Regions from separate parts of the Brevibacillus sp. NPDC058079 genome, predicted to be linked through region 2. Evidence: riboswitches for the same ligand, from Rfam matches in the RefSeq annotation. Region 2 holds a riboswitch; each other region holds the start of a gene.
The links. A riboswitch is a leader RNA that binds a small molecule or an ion and turns the genes downstream of it on or off. The one in region 2 is predicted to bind cyclic di-AMP.
Positions count from the first base shown of each region.

Region 1: it holds a riboswitch for cyclic di-AMP, as region 2 does, so the genes downstream of both, ACFVS2_RS18405 (C40 family peptidase) here and ACFVS2_RS05045 (CAP domain-containing protein) in region 2, are expected to answer to the same signal.
Region 3: it holds a riboswitch for cyclic di-AMP, as region 2 does, so the genes downstream of both, ACFVS2_RS28845 (quaternary amine ABC transporter ATP-binding protein) here and ACFVS2_RS05045 (CAP domain-containing protein) in region 2, are expected to answer to the same signal.

Region 1 covers NZ_JBHVSO010000006.1:50,249-55,721, reverse strand. Annotated here, with positions in the region: gene ACFVS2_RS18415 (sensor histidine kinase) at 1-789, opposite strand, end outside; gene ACFVS2_RS18410 (response regulator transcription factor) at 790-1,509, opposite strand; gene ACFVS2_RS18405 (C40 family peptidase) at 1,724-2,245, opposite strand; cyclic di-AMP (ydaO/yuaA leader) riboswitch at 2,250-2,389, opposite strand; gene ACFVS2_RS18400 (LiaF transmembrane domain-containing protein) at 2,709-3,113, shown strand; gene ACFVS2_RS18395 (PspA/IM30 family protein) at 3,178-3,873, shown strand; gene ACFVS2_RS18390 (class I SAM-dependent methyltransferase) at 3,968-4,546, shown strand; gene liaF (cell wall-active antibiotics response protein LiaF) at 4,561-5,451, shown strand; gene ACFVS2_RS18380 (HAMP domain-containing sensor histidine kinase) at 5,465-5,473, shown strand, end outside.
Region 2 covers NZ_JBHVSO010000001.1:1,115,215-1,120,687, reverse strand. Annotated here, with positions in the region: gene def (peptide deformylase) at 26-553, shown strand; gene ACFVS2_RS05055 (homoserine dehydrogenase) at 584-1,594, shown strand; gene ACFVS2_RS05050 (hypothetical protein) at 1,696-1,851, shown strand; gene ACFVS2_RS05045 (CAP domain-containing protein) at 1,916-2,647, opposite strand; cyclic di-AMP (ydaO/yuaA leader) riboswitch at 2,655-2,811, opposite strand; gene ACFVS2_RS05040 (rhodanese-like domain-containing protein) at 2,896-3,240, opposite strand; gene ACFVS2_RS05035 (cold-shock protein) at 3,671-3,874, shown strand; gene ACFVS2_RS05030 (hypothetical protein) at 4,041-4,487, opposite strand; gene ACFVS2_RS05025 (2-phosphosulfolactate phosphatase) at 4,602-5,342, shown strand; gene ACFVS2_RS05020 (catalase) at 5,423-5,473, shown strand, end outside.
Region 3 covers NZ_JBHVSO010000013.1:113,611-119,083, forward strand. Annotated here, with positions in the region: gene ACFVS2_RS28835 (glycine betaine ABC transporter substrate-binding protein) at 1-189, opposite strand, end outside; gene ACFVS2_RS28840 (ABC transporter permease) at 186-1,025, opposite strand; gene ACFVS2_RS28845 (quaternary amine ABC transporter ATP-binding protein) at 1,009-2,235, opposite strand; cyclic di-AMP (ydaO/yuaA leader) riboswitch at 2,629-2,775, opposite strand; gene ACFVS2_RS28850 (cation transporter) at 3,521-3,721, opposite strand; gene ACFVS2_RS28855 (heavy metal translocating P-type ATPase) at 3,786-5,473, opposite strand, start outside.

The DNA of each region.
Region 1 (5,473 bases), on a different contig from region 2:
GGAGCCGATATATGACGCATACCCTTTGATCGTGGTGAGAGGTGTGCGGAAGTCGTGGGCGATCGAAGCAATCATTTCGGCCTGTCTTTCTTCCGCTAAGCGAAGCTCATCAACCATATCCCCGAAATATCGAAAGAGTTGGCCAAACTCATCATGCGATCGATACGTAAATGTCACTAACCGTTTCCCTTCCTGGATTTCTTGGGTGACGCGCGATAATTCGTTCACGGGCCGTAGTATCCAGCGAACGAACAAAGCGAGTAGAACCAATCCCACCAGACTAATGCTTCCGTAAATAAACCAAAGCATCATGGAAACCCCTGTCGTAGCCATTATGTCGTAATCATCTGTGTAGAAATAAACAACGATCTCCCCTGTACGCGGTGGCTCCTGCTGAAAATGGTACTCAGCTACCACTTTGAGGTCATTTTGCTTGGCAGAATCGCCACGGTTTGATGAGGAGGGAGAAGGCATTTTCAAATTATAGGCGCGTGATGTTTTGCTGTAGATGGTGTTTCCATTGGCATCCTTCACGAGCATGCGGTACATCACGTCGTCTGGCAACTGCTTTTCAAGCTCCAATCGTTCGATTGGGTCCTTGAAATTACTGACGAGAAGCAATTGATTGAGCATGACCTTCTCTGCGGCTTCCTTCTCAGCCTGGTACTGATTATGCCGATCATTTTTGAGTTGAGCGACAATAATGTCTTGAAAAACGAATTTAAACAACAAGATGTTTAGTGTGATCAAGGAAATGAAGGAGAGAAAAATTTTATTACGTAAGCTCATTTAAAGCTTCTCCCCGATAAATACGTAGCCTGTCCCCCATTGTGTTTTAATGAACTGACGCTCTGTTTCCAGCTTTTCACGGAGGTTTTTGATATGGACGGTCACTGTATTGAGCGAGCCATAACCATATCCCCAGACGCGGTCGTAGATTTGCTCTCTTGTAAAGACGATGCCCGCATTTTCTGCGAGGAATGTGAGTAGTTGGAATTCTTTGGTAGAGAGCTCGATTTTTTGATTACATACATAAACGGAATACGTTTCTTTATGAATTTCTAGGTCCTTGAATTTCAAAACTGTAATCGGAGAAGAGGCTGTTTCCTTCTCAGGCTGCTCCTCAGTATGCTTGCGAATGCGCTCATAACGACGCAGGTGGGCACGAATGCGAGCGAGCAGTTCTTCTGTATCAAAAGGCTTCGTAATGTAATCGTCTGCGCCAATTTCAAAGCCGACTACCTTATCTACCGCTTTTCCTTTTGCACTGAGAAACAGTATAGGCAAATCCCATTCACGGCGAATTTGAGAACAGAGCTCGTAGCCACTCATGTTGGGCATCATAATATCCAAAAGGATCAGATTGGGTCGCTCTCCTTGGCTGAGTAGGGAGAGTGCATCTTCTCCACTCTCTGCGGAGGAAACGGTGAAGCCCTCGTTCTCCAAAATGTCTTCTAGCAGTTCAATAATCTCCAGATTGTCATCGACAATTAAAATGTGATCTTTCACCGGAACAACCCCCAGTTACTTCTATTAATAAGGAATACCATTCAAAGAATGGGTCTTGTCTATCATAACATGCTTTGACCTGATCAGGGGAAGAAACCCCGTAAGTTATTAAGTTGTTCTAATATATGAGGGTACCTCTTTAGACCAGGTACTAAATTCCGTCAGAAAAAGCCAGAGACGTAGTGTCCCTGGCTTTTATTATTTTGCCGAACGACTATTTTTGAGCTGGTTTTTCCGGCAACGATGCAGCTTGCACCGCTTTTTCCTTTTTCGGAGTTTCTGCTTTCGCTAGAACAGGAACGCTGAGACGCTTGGCGCCTACATAACGCTTGCTCCAGTAGTATGGATCGCTCAACTTGGTGTTGACGACTCCACGACCAGATTCCGAGTGCACGAATGTGCCGTCTCCAATGTAGATACCCACGTGAGAAATGCTGCGACCGTTCGTATTGAAGAATACGAGATCGCCTGGCTGCAAATCTTTTCTGGTTACCTCTGTACCTAATTCGTACTGGGAAGCAGAATTGTGAGGCAGGTCTACACCTAACGCATCAAATACGTAGCGCGTGAAACCGGAGCAGTCAAAGCCCTTTTTGGACGAGCCGGAAGATTTGTAAGGGGTACCGTACAAGTCGCTGACTACTTCATTGAGAGTATTCTCCTCAGCAGCCTGTGCAGCGCCTGCCCCCATAGCAAGCATTCCAGCCATAAATAAAGATAAAATCACCTTGCGCAAAAGAAACTGCTCCCTTCGTGAGCCTACGAGGTTAGCTGAAGGGTTCGGTCGAAAGGACGCCCTAGGCTGCTAGGAGTAGCAACCATTCACCCCAAAAACGTGGTTCCCCCGTTTCCGCCAAGCGGAATTCGGCTATTTTTCGATGTTTTTTTACACGCACTCTTACGAAGATTCTACGCCAGTCCTTCTTTTCCTTCTTTTTCATCTACTTGTTCACATATTCGTCACAAAAATACCGTCAAATGCTGTAACGTTTTCGTTCAACAGTGCAAGACGCCTTTCGACGCGCGCTTGTTCTGCCTTGCGGGACAGCTTGTCCGATTAGGGCAGGAAATTGTCTCCGTCCAAGGACGGAGGGAAAAACCAACCGCACGCCCGTTATGGGAAGCCTATACCGAGGGCTACAATAAGGGCATAACGTTCCACAAGCACCACATGCAAAACGAATGGAGGTAAGCGAGTAATGAGCGAACGGTCTGGCAAAGTTCTACTCGGGCTGGTTCTGCTGCTAGTCGGTGGGTTGGTTCTTCTAGATCTGGTGGGTATCGATATCGGAGACTTGCTCGGGTTCATCATTCCCGGTGTGATCATGATATACGGTGCCAAAAAGATTATGGGACAAACCGGTTCACGCTTTTGGGGAATCCTAGTCTTCCTATTCGGGTTCCTGATGTTGATTGGCAAGCTTGACCTACTATTTCACGCACTTCTGGCCATTGGGGTGATTTATCTGGGATATCGCTTACTGCGTCCCAGTCAAGAACCTAAACAAGCTCCACCTGCTTGGGAGCGTGAATGGGCCCAAAAAGTATTAAAGGAAGATACGCTGGACGCTTGGGAGAGAGATGTAAGAAGACGCCCACAATAACGCCTATGTCGCAAGAGTCTTTTGGATGAACAATATGATGTGATATGATGAGGAGGAAAAAATAATGAGTATCTTTAAACGTTTGCGTGACCTGACAGTAGCTTCGGTGAATGATGCATTGGATTCGATGGAAGATCCGGTAGTAATGCTGAATCAATATATGCGTGACATGGAAGTAGAAATCGGACAAGTTGAAGTAGCAGTTGCCCGTCAGGTTGCACTGGAAAAGAAATTCCGCCAGCAATTGGACGAAGCCAATGCTCTGATCGAAAAACGCGATCGTCAAGTCAAGCTCGCCTTGACTGAGGGAGAAGACGAGTTGGCTCGTCGAGCACTCGCTGACAAGAAGCAGTACGAAGGCCGTGCAGCGGAATATGAAGGTCTCTACCTGTCAGCATCCGAGGCAGCTACGCAAATGCGCGAGAAGCTGGCTGAGCTGAAGGAAGAGTTCTATAAAATGCGTGCGAAAAGGTTCACACTGATGGCACGTGCACAAGTAGCTCGTACACAAAAGCAAGTCAATCAAGCAGTTGTCGGTATCGGCAATCCGTCCGCAGGCCGTGGCTTCGCCCGCATGGAAGAAAAAGTCATGCGCATGGAAGCAGAAGCGCAAATGAGTGGACAATGGCGCCAAACAAACCGCGCTTGGGAGAACGCTTTGTCTGAACTGGAAAAGGATGATCTCGATGCAGAACTAGCCAGCATCAAAGCATCCATTAATGAAGTAAAAACACCGGTAGCCAAACCTGTACAATCCTAATTCGACAGGAACTGGGGGACTGGGTGTAGAATAGATTGTGTCAATTCGGCAGCCTGTGTACATCAGGCTGCTTTTCCCCTAGGAGGTACGATTCTTGCAGGACTTCTTGGTCTTTTTGCGGCGATTTATCGCTGAGCCTGGACGCGTTGGTAGTATAATCCCCAGCTCTCGTTTTTTATGTGAGCAAATGTTGAAAAGCGTCGATTGGGCTTCAACCGATGTGATCCTGGAGCTGGGACCTGGTACAGGGGCATTTACCCAAACGATCTATCAGCGCTTGCGTCCCGGCACACAGTACGTGCTTGTGGAACGAGATTCCCATTTTCGCTCTATGCTTCAATCACGTTTTCCCGATCTTCCTATCAGGGAGGAAGCGACTAAACTTAGGTCTTACTTGGAGGAGCAGAACCTTGCAGGTGCAGATGTCATTATCTCAGGTCTGCCATTCGCCAATTTTCCACAAGAGCAGAGGGCAGCAATTCTGGACGAAGTTCAATCTGTACTGAAGCCAGGGGGCCTATTCATTACATTCCAATATTCGCTACAACTCCAAGCTGAGTTGCAGGATCGTTTTCCCTGGGTCAAGATCGACTTTACCCTGTTGAACATTCCGCCTGCATTCATCTATACATGTCGTAATGGTCAAAGTGAAAACGATCAGCATGGGGCGTGAGAGAGGAGACTTTTGTGAAACTGTCCCGTTTGCACAAAATGTTGGCTGGTATCCTGATTATTTTTACGGGAATCGGCCTTTTATTAGACAGTTTGGGTATCATTTCGTTCGGTTTGTTTGATTTGTGGCCGATGGTGCTTATTTATTTCGGCCTTCGTTTGTGGGGGCAGAAAAATCGGATTGGCGGAGGGATTCTATTCTCCCTGGGGACCATTATCGCGATGGATATGTGGTTTGGTGTTGGGATCGATGATTTGTTCCAAATTGCAGTGCCAATCGTGTTTATTTATTTCGGATTTCAATTGATTCGGGGCAAGAACAGCAAAAGAGATCACCGTGTGAATCAACCTTTGGGCGATACGGGGACCCCATCTGCTGCGGAGACGATTATGACAAGTGATGCGAGTGTTCCGAGTGACATGAAGGTTTCAACAGAGGAACGCCCTTGGCTAGACGGCTGGAACAAATGGAAGCAAGTTGGTGGCAAAATTCCTCATCACGAAAGAATGTCTTCATCACCTGACGACACGTTGCCAAAAGATTCCCGCAGTTCTCTGATTGGAGATTATCACCTGACCTCGGGGCGTTTTGAACTGAATCACTTGCATGTCTGGCATGGAATCGGGGATGTTGTGATTGATCTTTCCCGTGCAGTGTTGATGCGAGATGAGGCGGTTCTTGTCGTAGAGGGTTGGGTAGGCGATGTGACGATTTATGTGCCTGTCGATCTTCCTGTATCGGTAACGGCAGGGTTGAGTATTGGTGACCTGGAGGTGCTAAGCCACCGTCAGGGAGGTATCAATCGCAGTGTTAAGATTCGTTCTGATCAGTATGATGAAGCATTGCAAAAAGTAAACTTGCATATCTCGCTGCTTGTCGGCGATATAAAAGTCAAGTACATCTAGGAGGTACTGGCGGATGCGTCGA
Region 2 (5,473 bases):
TGAGTAATGCGGGAGGGAGAAGGAAATGGCTGAACGCACGATCGTTCGCCTGGGAGACCCTATCTTGCGTGAAACTTCAAAAAGAGTACCATCCATTACTCCACAGGTTGAAAAGATTTTGGATGATATGGCCCAAACGATTTACGCTGCGAAAGGTCGAGCAGGCTTGTCTGCGATCCAGATTGGCATCCCGAAGCGTTTAGTTGTGATGGATTGCGGCAGCGGCTTGATTGAACTGATCAATCCGGTGTTGATGGAAAAATCAGGTGAGCAGGTAGGGCAAGAAGCTTGTCTTTCGATACCGGGTGTTTTTGGAATCGTTCGTCGGGCGAATTATGTCAAAGTTCAGACGTTGAACCGGCAAGGAGAAACAAAGACAATCGAAGCGGAAGATTTCCTTGCTCGGTGTATTCAGCACGAGATGGACCATTTGGAAGGAATTTTGTTTATTGATCATACGGAAGAGATTTATTCGGCAAAAACGGGAAAGAAATTGAATTACGAGGATTTACACCGGATACATGCTAAACGTAGAAAAAAGCGTGGGAAATAAACAGAGCATAAACAGCAAGGAGATTAACTCATGAAGCGTTGGAATATTATGTTGACAGGCTTTGGAACAGTAGGACAGCAGGTAGCCAGACTGCTGGAGCAGCGACGGGAGCGGTACCGCGAGCTTTATCAAGCGGATGTCAGACTAGTCGGAGTCGTTCGTTCTACTTCCGGTCTCTACGATGAGAACGGTATTGATTCAGGAAGATGGGAAGACTATGCTCATACAAAACAAGCAAGGAATCCATCATGGAATGCGCTGGAATTTATCAAGTCGGTTCAAGCGGATGTGCTCATCGAGGCTGGTCCATCTGAAAAAGAGGGAGGGCCAGGACTTATTTTTATTCGATATGCATTGGAAAATGCTATCCATGCAATCGCGATTTCAAAAGGCGCGCTTGTTGTCGATTATGCTGGCTTAGCCGCTCTAGCCAAAAAACATGGCGTCGCGTTGAAAGTGAGTGGGGCAACAGCAGCTGCTCTACCGACGATCGATCTATTGCAATATAACTTGGCAGGCTGTGAAGTGAAGCGAGTCGAAGGCATTTTTACGGGAACGACTAACTTCGTGCTCACAAAAATGATGGAAGAGGGGCTCACCTGTGGTGAAACAGTCGAGCTCGCGCAGAAAATGGGGATTGCCGAACCGGACCCTTCTTACGATATCGATGGTTGGGATACAGCTTCGAAGCTCACGATCTTGGCAAACGCCGCTTTTGGCGCGCAAGTAAATCTGACCGATGTCACACGCGCAAGTATTCGCGAAATAACCTCGTTACAAATCGAGACGTGGAAAAAGCAGACGAAGATTCCCAAGCTGATCGGAAGCATCCAAAAGGAAGTGAATGGCACGGTTTCTGTAGCAGTGGAGCTGTGTGCAGTAGACCTTACCCATCCATTTGCATCTGTATCAGGTACGACAAAAGCCATACGGGTAGAAACAGATGTCATGGGGGATTTATTGGTCGTTGGAGGAAAATCAGATCCTGTCGCAGCAGCAGCGGCTGCCTTAAAAGACCTTGAACATATCATTAGCAGATAGGCTCATTTGCATGTGCTTCCAGTGTTCCTTAGGAATGAGTCGTTTACAACCGCGAGCATACTAGGGGTGCACCACAAAAAAACGGCAAGGGGGCCATACGGATGAACCAATCGTCTGATGTCAATGCCGAGCTGCAGCAAGTATCTGCTTACCCAACCAAGCAAAAAATGAATCAAAAGGACGTCGCTTTGGTAAATGAGCAGGAGAGCTGCTGTTGTACCCCTAAAAAGCAGGCATCCGAAGCACAGCAGGAATAATGCCTACACGAAAAAGCCGGGTCTCGATTAAGAGACACCGGCTTTTCGTTTCATGCTATGCGTTCTATCCGATAAATTCTTGTACCCAGTAGCCATTTGTGAAGCCTACACCAATTTTTGTGAACGCAGGGTTCATAATGTTTTGGCGGTGGCCTTCACTGTTCATCCATTGTTGCATAACTTCTTGTGGACTTTGTTGACCCATGGCGATATTCTCACCTGCAGTCGAGTACTGAATGCCATACTGTTTCATCATGTCAAATGGGGAACCGTACGTTGGACTGTTGTGGTCAAAATAGTTGTTAGCAGACATATCTTGTGCTTTTGCCAACGCTACTTTGGACAGTGCTGCATCCATTTGAACAGGCTTGAGACCTGCTTTTGCACGTTCTTGGTTCACCAAATCCGCGACTTGTCTTTCAAAATCACCCGTTTTTCCTTGTTCCACTTGAGTTGCTGGAGCGGCAGGCTGAGCGACGTTTTTGCTAGGTTGCGCTGGTGCAGCTTGAACTGGTGCTGGTTGGACCGGTGTTTGTTGCACCGGCTTTGCAGGTTGCATCGGTGTCATTGGCTGTTGTACTGGCATTTGTTGTCCAGGGGCAAAGCCTTGTTTTTGTTGAAAGAAGTTCCAAAATTGCTGGGAATTTGGAGCTTTTTGGAATTGTGGCATATAATATTGGAATTGTCCGCCAGGAACAGGGCAATTAGAAGCAGCCGAAGCAGAAGTAGCAAACCCTGTCAAAGCCAAGCCCAGACCAAGAGTCATCGCGATTGTAACAGAACCAAAACGTTTCATTAAACAAATCTCTCCTTTTTTTTGCCTACGAGGTTAGTTGTCGGATTCGGATTGAGGAAACAACCCTACGCCAGTTCGGCGATTCACCCCAATGTGGCATATCTCATCCACAAAAAAGTCCCCCGCACTTCCTTTTCAAGAGGAAGTCTCGGCTTATTTCGTTTGGCATGAACAACGATATCAGACAATCCCAATCGAAATAAAGGAGTAATATATGGCAAATAGCTGAAAGCGTTGTTAAATAAGGCTCATTTCGATTCGTTTGATTGTTCCTTCCATGCGGTTATACCGCCTTCCAATGCATTTGCTTGAAAACCATGCTCACGAAGAAGAGCGGCAGCTTTTTGCGCTTTGTTACCTGTTGTACATACAGTAACAATTTGCACATTTTGCGCAAGTTTCTCGGTTTCTTCATCGAATGGCTTGTCCTGTTCCTTCATTAGAAGATAGGGGGCGTTACGTGTCGATGCGTTTTCATGAACGAGGCTGCCAGAAATAAATTTTTCGGCGTCGCGTACGTCCAATAAAAGTACGGGCACTTTCTTTTGAAGCAATTCGGATAATTTAATGGTTGTCAAAGTATGATTTTGCAATGAAATCCCTCCCAATGCTATTGTAACAGAGTACCGCCATCTCCAGTATAAGGGTGAACGGTTGCTTTTATTGGACAACCATGGTAGAATGAGGTTGCTACTTGAAAAATTGATACCTAATCATTCATCGAGGTGTTTGTATGCTGATGGATAACATTTTTGAATCCCCGATTCACACTGGCGCGGTCATCGGAGCCGCAAGGATGGAAGAGAGGAAGGGCTTTCATTGTTTTAGGTTTTCAAAAGGTTTAGTTTTTAATTTTGCAGTTCCGTCCCCTGACATTTGTATATTTGCTGAGTAGGTAAAATTCACATATCATGAAGGCGTATCATAGCACATGATCTGGTATTTCTTCATGATATGTGAGCTTTATTTGCTTCGGTAAATATGACTAGCATATTCAAATTGAATTTTTGGAGGTTTTTTTAAATGCAAACGAACGGAACAGTAAAATGGTTTAACGCAGAAAAAGGTTTCGGTTTCATTCAAGTAGAAGGCGGAGACGATGTATTCGTACACTTCAGCGCAATCCAAGGTGACGGTTTCAAAACTTTGGACGAAGGTCAAAAAGTTCAGTTCAACATCGTTCAAGGCAACCGTGGCCCACAAGCTGAGAACGTAGTAAAACTGTAAGTCTCCTTTTAAAAGAAACTGTCCTTTCGAGGGCAGTTTTTTTGTCGTGGTCATAAAAGTAAAAAGGCGTTGGGATAGTCCCCAGCGCCTTTTCCTGCATGCGAATGGTTTAAAAAAGGAACTATGGCGTCCCACCATAATTCCTCATTTTCTTCCTACAAAATAGTTAAATACAAGTTTCGATTTCGACAGTTTGGAATTGACTGTCAAGAACTGAAAGACCGACCACTTGACCGCCGCCGATGGAAGTACGGCCATAAGTGGTGAGAAGGACATTTCCGTTGTTTTCTGCTACGGTAAGGCGAACTTCATAGTGGAAAGAAGCGGGGACCAGCGCATTGAAAGCAGTGCGAGTATTCGCAGGGATAAATTGCGTGATGTCAAGCAAGGTGCTAACTGGATTCGTTTGCGTAACTGCGTTACCCCAGTTCAATACTTGCACACGTACTTCAACTTCTTCTGTGTTCAGATTTACCAGGTCGAGGTGAGCAGTGAGAGCAACAGCGAGGTTGTTTTGCAAAATACCAGTCGTTCTCACAGTATTTCTTTTTGGGCGTCTGTGACTTCTTTTTTCCGTAACACCTTGATCGTCGTCGTATTCGATTTCAGACATCCATGTTCACTCCATTCTTGTGTAAACTAGTGGGACAATAATACGATATTGTTTCTTGCCTTGATTTGTAACGGCGAACGTAAGGGGACGAGTAACTATTTTTGATAGAGGATGGTGGAGGATTTGGGAGAAACGCCTGTATGCAAACAACTAGACTATACGGCACGATTTGATTGGGGATACGAAGGAGTGGAACAGGTCGGTGCAGCATCGGATATAATCGTCATTATCGATGTGCTCTCCTTCAGCACGTGTGTCGATATCGTAACGGGACGTGGAGGCATCGTCTATCCTTATCAGGTAAAGGATGAGTCAGCCGTAGCATTCGCTAAACAAAAAACAGCGCTGCTCGCTGGAAAACGCGGAGAACCAATCTCACTTTCACCCGTCTGTCTGAAAACGGTTCCGATGGGAAGTAGAATGGTGTTACCCTCGCCAAACGGATCGACCTGTACCGTGTTGGCAAAGAAAACTGGTGCGAAGGTAATCGCTGCGTGCTTGCGAAATGCACCATCCGTCGCCAGATACATACAGCAGCAGAAAGGAACCGTAACGGTCATTGCTTGCGGAGAACGGTGGGGAAATGGAGCATTGCGGCCGGCTATTGAGGATATGATTGCGGCAGGTGCGCTGCTTTACGGATTGGAGGGATATCGATTGTCACCAGAGGCCGAAATGGCGGTGGCAGCCTTCCGATCGGCCAAAGATCATCTTCCCGCTTACTTGCAGAAATGTGCTTCCGGCCAAGAACTGATCAGCATGGGGTACCCGGAAGATGTCGCACTTGCAGCGGAATGGAATCAGAGCTGCACGGTTCCCGTGCTTAACGATGATTTTGCTTACGAAGCTATTTAGTCTATTCGCATAAAGAATCCCTCATTCGGTAACCATGGTTATGAACCACACATGAGAAAAACTGGACAGGGAGGATTCATATGGATGACAACAGCAAGTCCATTAACCAGTCAGAAGAAAATATCCTGACG
Region 3 (5,473 bases), on a different contig from region 2:
TGCGTCGATTCCGATGATTTTGTAGTCGAGCTTTTCTCCTAGCGCGTTGTCCGACGTCTCAGAAGGAATAGGACCGATCACCGTTGCTGTCGGTATTTGTGTGTTTGTGTTTTGGCTGGAGCAGCCTGCAAGCCAAGCTGTCGCTCCCATCATCACTGCCAGTAAAGCTGGAACCGTTTTGTTCATCATGTATTTCTCTCCTTTTTTCCTGCATGTTGAGTAAGCCGATCCAAGACGATAGCGATGATCACGATGGATAGCCCCGCCTCGAATCCTCTTCCTATATCCACTTGGGAAACGGCACGATATACGTCTGCACCCAAGCCTTTCGCCCCGATCATAGCCGCTATGACCACCATCGACAGGGCGAGCATGATGCACTGATTGACTCCCGCCAAGATCGTGGATTTCGCATACGGCAGTTGTACTTTCACGAGCTTTTGCCACCCAGTTGCGCCAAAGGCGTCCGCCGCTTCCTCCATTTCCGCTGGGACCTGACGTATGCCTAAGTTCGTGAGACGCACGATTGGCGGCAAAGCAAAAATAACGGAGGCAATGACTCCCGGCACCTCGCCCAAGCCGAAGAAAAAGATCGCGGGAATCAAATAAACGAACGCTGGCATCGTCTGCATCAAATCCAGTACTGGCGTGACCAGATTGCGAAACGTATCGTGTCTCGCGCAAAGAATGCCCACTGGAACCCCGATGGCGATCGAAATCATGGTGGAAGTGAGGACGAGTCCCAATGTCTCCATCGTTTCATCCCAGTACCCCAAGTTGTGGATGAGAGAAAGTCCGATAACCGTAAAGACCATGGACGCTCTCCCTGCAAAAACCCACGCAGCGGCCCCTAGCAGCAAGATGAGAATCAGCGAAGGTATCTCTGCCAAAACCGTGGAACAGTAAGTCACCATCGTGGAAATGACGATAGACATTGGATCAAACAATACCCCTTTGTACTGGCCCAGCACCTCCACGAACCCTTCCATCCATTCGCCAATCGGCAGCTTAGGCACGACGTCCATCACTCATCACCTCTGCTCTCTGGTGCTCTTGGACATTGACTTTGCCTACCAGCCCGCCAAACACCGCTCCTTTTACGATGACACCCAACAAACGCTGCTGCTCGCCCACTACAGCAATCGGGACGTGCAGATCTGCCATCATCGGAAACAAACTGTGCAGACGTGCGTCAGGTAAAACGGTAGGGAGGTCGGTTTTCATGATCATCTCCAGCGAATCTCCCGAACCGATCGCAAGTGATACGTCATACGCCGTAATCAAGCCGAGCAGTGTGCGCTTTTTGTCCACGACGTACAAGCTGGACACACCGTTATCCATCATGAGTTGCAGCGCCACTCGCGCCCCTTTGTCAGGCGTGATTGCTTCTGCCCGTTTCATCACATTTTCAGCAACGAGGACCCTGGACAGGTCGGCATCCTCCACGAATTTCCGCACGAATTCATCCGCTGGGTCTGCCATGATTTCTTCCGGGCGGCCGATCTGAATGATCTGTCCGTCTTTCATAAAGGCAATCCGATCGCCCAGCCGCAACGCCTCGTGCAAGTCATGTGTAATGAACAGGATCGTCTTTTTCATCGTCATCTGAAGCTCCAGCAGCTCATCCTGCATATCTTTTCGAATGAGCGGGTCCAGTGCACTGAACGCTTCGTCCATCAAGAGAATATCTGGATTATTAGCCAACGCCCGCGCCAATCCGACCCGCTGGCGCATCCCTCCGCTCAATTGATCCGGGTACGCATTTTCCCACTCGGTTAATCCAACAAGCGCGAGTGCTTCCCGTGCTTTTTCTTGCCGGAGCCCTGGTGGTACTTGTTGAATCTCCAATCCAAACTCGACGTTTTCTCGTACCGTCCGCTGAGGAAACAGGGCGAAATTTTGGAAAACCATCCCGAGCTTCTTCCTCCGCACCTCGCGCAAAGCCGTCGCCTTCATGTCCACGATCTCTTCCCCATCGATCTCGATGCTTCCGCTCGTTGGGTCAATCAGTCGATTACACAGTCGGATTAAGGTTGATTTGCCACTGCCGGACAGGCCCATGATCACGAAGATTTCACCTTCCTCGACTTCAAAGCTGACCTGATTTACCCCGATAGACTGGCCCGTTTGCTTGTAAATTTGTTCTTTTGTACGTCCTTCCGCCAGCAGCTTCAAGGCCAGCTCGGGCTGCTTGCCGAACACTTTTGTCAGTTGATGGACTTTCATTTTGGGCATGGTATCCCTCATCCTTCGTTTTTTCGTAAATGTAAAAAGCCCGCGAAGTTTCCACACTCCAGCAAAACCAAGCAGGCACGCTTGATTTTTACTCGTGTTGAAAATCCGCAGGCTTACGTAATACCTGGCGTCCATTTTCAGGACGCCCTGTACTCTGTCTTCCTGATTTCGATTGTCAGCGGTTTATGTCGTACCAACTGCCTCCCAGCGATCCACATCATTTCTTTCACGACTGTATCGCGTAAGCTGCTTATCGGTATTGCCATAAAAAATAGGCCGATCCATCCTTTTTCTCCAGAACAAAGGTCCCAAAGAAAAAGCCTGCATCGGCCTATTACACGCCCGCAAGGAATCCCCTTGTTGCGCATAAAATGCCTAGACTTTATCCATCCATGACCTTCCCTGCTTTGGCCGACGAGGTTAGCTGACGGGTAGGATGGCAGAGAAGACATTTCCTCATCCCTCCTGATCACTCAGGATTAACCCCAAAAGATTGGTTCCCCCGCTTCCGAGAATCTCGGAACTAGGCCGTATGTGTTGTTTCCTATTGAATCGTGATTGTGATTTGAATTATACGCTCGCTTCCAGTTATTGTGAACGTTCGTTTAGCACGGTTTTAACCGGATTACGGCTTTCTTTATGAGTCGGATTGAATTAGCTGTTGGTTGCTTATTCGATTGAAAGATTAGTGCGCTATACTCGCTATTGTGGCGGGAAGGAAACAGGAGAAAACGCTCAGATTCTTGGAACCCCTGCGAGGGAGCATGGGGTGCCCGGCTCCGTGAAAAAAAGCGAAACCGCGTCCAAAGTTGACTGTTCAGGATGCGTCTCAGAGGTGGACGCTAAAAGCAGTTTCTCTTTTTTTCACTACGCCTCGGTAGGTGTGTCCAAAGATCTTCGCTTATTTCTCCTGTTTCCTCTACGAGCTGTTGAGTTTCTACATGCTTTTTTAAAGACCTTTTGAATGCTACTTTCAAGATGAAAAAAGCGACTTGGGAAGAAGAACATTTCCAGTCTCAGCGCCTCTGGAGCCCTACCTAGCGGAGAAATGAATGGCGGGGGTTTTCAGCTTTTATCACATACAAAAACGTTGTAACGTTTTCAGTTTTGAAGCGCTCCCGACATTCATTTCGTAGCGGACAGTTTAACCCCTTGCGGGGCGTAGGCCGAAGCGTAGACTGGAAATGGGCTTCTTCCCCTCCACTACAGCCACTTTTACCTCAACACAAAAAAGCTCCCGCCTCAATGAATCAGGCAGGAGCTTTGCTTTTCAAAGACACGCTGATTAAACGACGTCGTAGCCTTGGTCTTCGATTGCTTCTTTTACTGCATCGATAGTCAAGTTGCTCTCGTTGTAGGAAACCTCAACCTTTTTTTCTGCCAGGTTTACTTTGCCTTCTGCACCCAGATCTTTCAATGTGTTCTCGATGCGTGCTACGCATTTGTTGCAAGACATACCTTCTACGTTCAATGTGATATTTGTCATGATCAATCTCTCCTTACATTTTATGTTGTATAGGTAAGGCGGACAAAGCCGCTTGTTACTGTTGTTACAGCTTTACTCGTTGCAGTCTCAGTGCGTTGAGTACAACGGATACGGAGCTGAAGGCCATTGCGGCACCAGCGAGCCATGGAGCGAGGAAGCCGATTGCGGCAATCGGGATGCCCAAAGTGTTGTAGGCCAATGCCCAGAACAGGTTTTGCTTGATGTTGCGAATGGTGCGTTTGCTCATCTCGATGGCGTCAGCGACACTAGTCAGTTCGCCGCGCATCAAGGTAATATCGGCTGCTTCCATAGCCACATCTGTACCTGTACCGATTGCCATACCGACGTCAGCGGTAGCAAGTGCAGGAGCATCGTTGATACCATCGCCGACCATCGCTACTTTTTTGCCTTGTTCTTGCAGTTTTTTCACTTCTGCGGCTTTGCCTTCAGGCAGGACTTCTGCGATGACGTGATCGATTCCTGCTTCACGGGCAATGGCCTCGGCAGTTTGACGGTTGTCACCGGTCATCATGATTACAGTCAGTCCCATTGCTTTCATGCGCTGAACAGCTTGCTTGGAGGTTGGTTTGATCGTATCCGCTACGGCAATCAAGCCAGCGAGCTTGCCTTCGACGACTGCGAGCATCGCCGTTTTACCGGAGCGCTCCAGTGCCAGCATGGTATCAGACACTGCTTGGTACGAAATTTGATGTTTTTCCAGCAAGCGACGAGTACCGACGAGTACTTCTTTGCCAGAGACGGTTGCCTGGATACCGAAACCAGGAATGGCTTCAAAAGATCCTGTATCGGTCAGGGTGATTCCTTTATCCGCAATACCGCGAACGATGGCTTGAGCCAATGGGTGCTCGGAATTTTTCTCAGCGGCACCGACCAAAGAGAGCAGCTCTTGTTCTTCGATATCAATGGCGATGACGTCTGTCAGTTCTGGCTCGCCTTTGGTTACGGTCCCTGTTTTATCGAGGACGATCGTATCCAGGTGGTGAGCCGTCTCCAGATGCTCCCCGCCTTTGAACAGGATGCCCAACTCAGCTGCGCGTCCAGAGCCCGCCATGATCGAGGTCGGTGTAGCCAAACCGAGGGCGCACGGGCAAGCGATTACGAGTACAGCAATTGCTTTTTCCAAAGCCTCACCGAAGTTGCCAGGTATAACGAAGAAGTACCAGATCAAGAAGGTAAGAATAGCAATCCCTACTACGATTGGGACAAAAATCCCGGAGATGCTGTCAGCTACGCGCTGAATCGGTGCTTTTGTTCCTTGTGCTTCTTCCACTACTTTAATGATTTGCGCCAGAGCCGTTTCTTTTCCGACTTTGGTTGCTTGAACCTTCAAGAAGCCGTTTTTGTTCAAGGTGGCGCCGATAACGGTATCGCCTGCGGCTTTATCCACCGGAATACTTTCACCAGTCAGCATCGATTCATCAACTGCGGACTGTCCTTCCATGACGATGCCATCGACAGGTACTTTGTCGCCCGGTTTCACGTGAACGACGTCGCCCAGTCTCACTTCTTCTACAGGAATGGTCATTTCTACGCCATCCCGTACGACTACTGCTGTTTTTGCTTGCAAACCCATCAGCTTGCGGATCGCTTCCGAAGAACGTCCTTTTGCTTTCATCTCAAACAGTTTACCCAAGACGATCAACGTGATCAGTACCGCACTGGTCTCAAAGTACAGCTCCAGCATGTGGCCGCCATGAGCACCGATGGAATTGATCGCGACCCATAAACTGT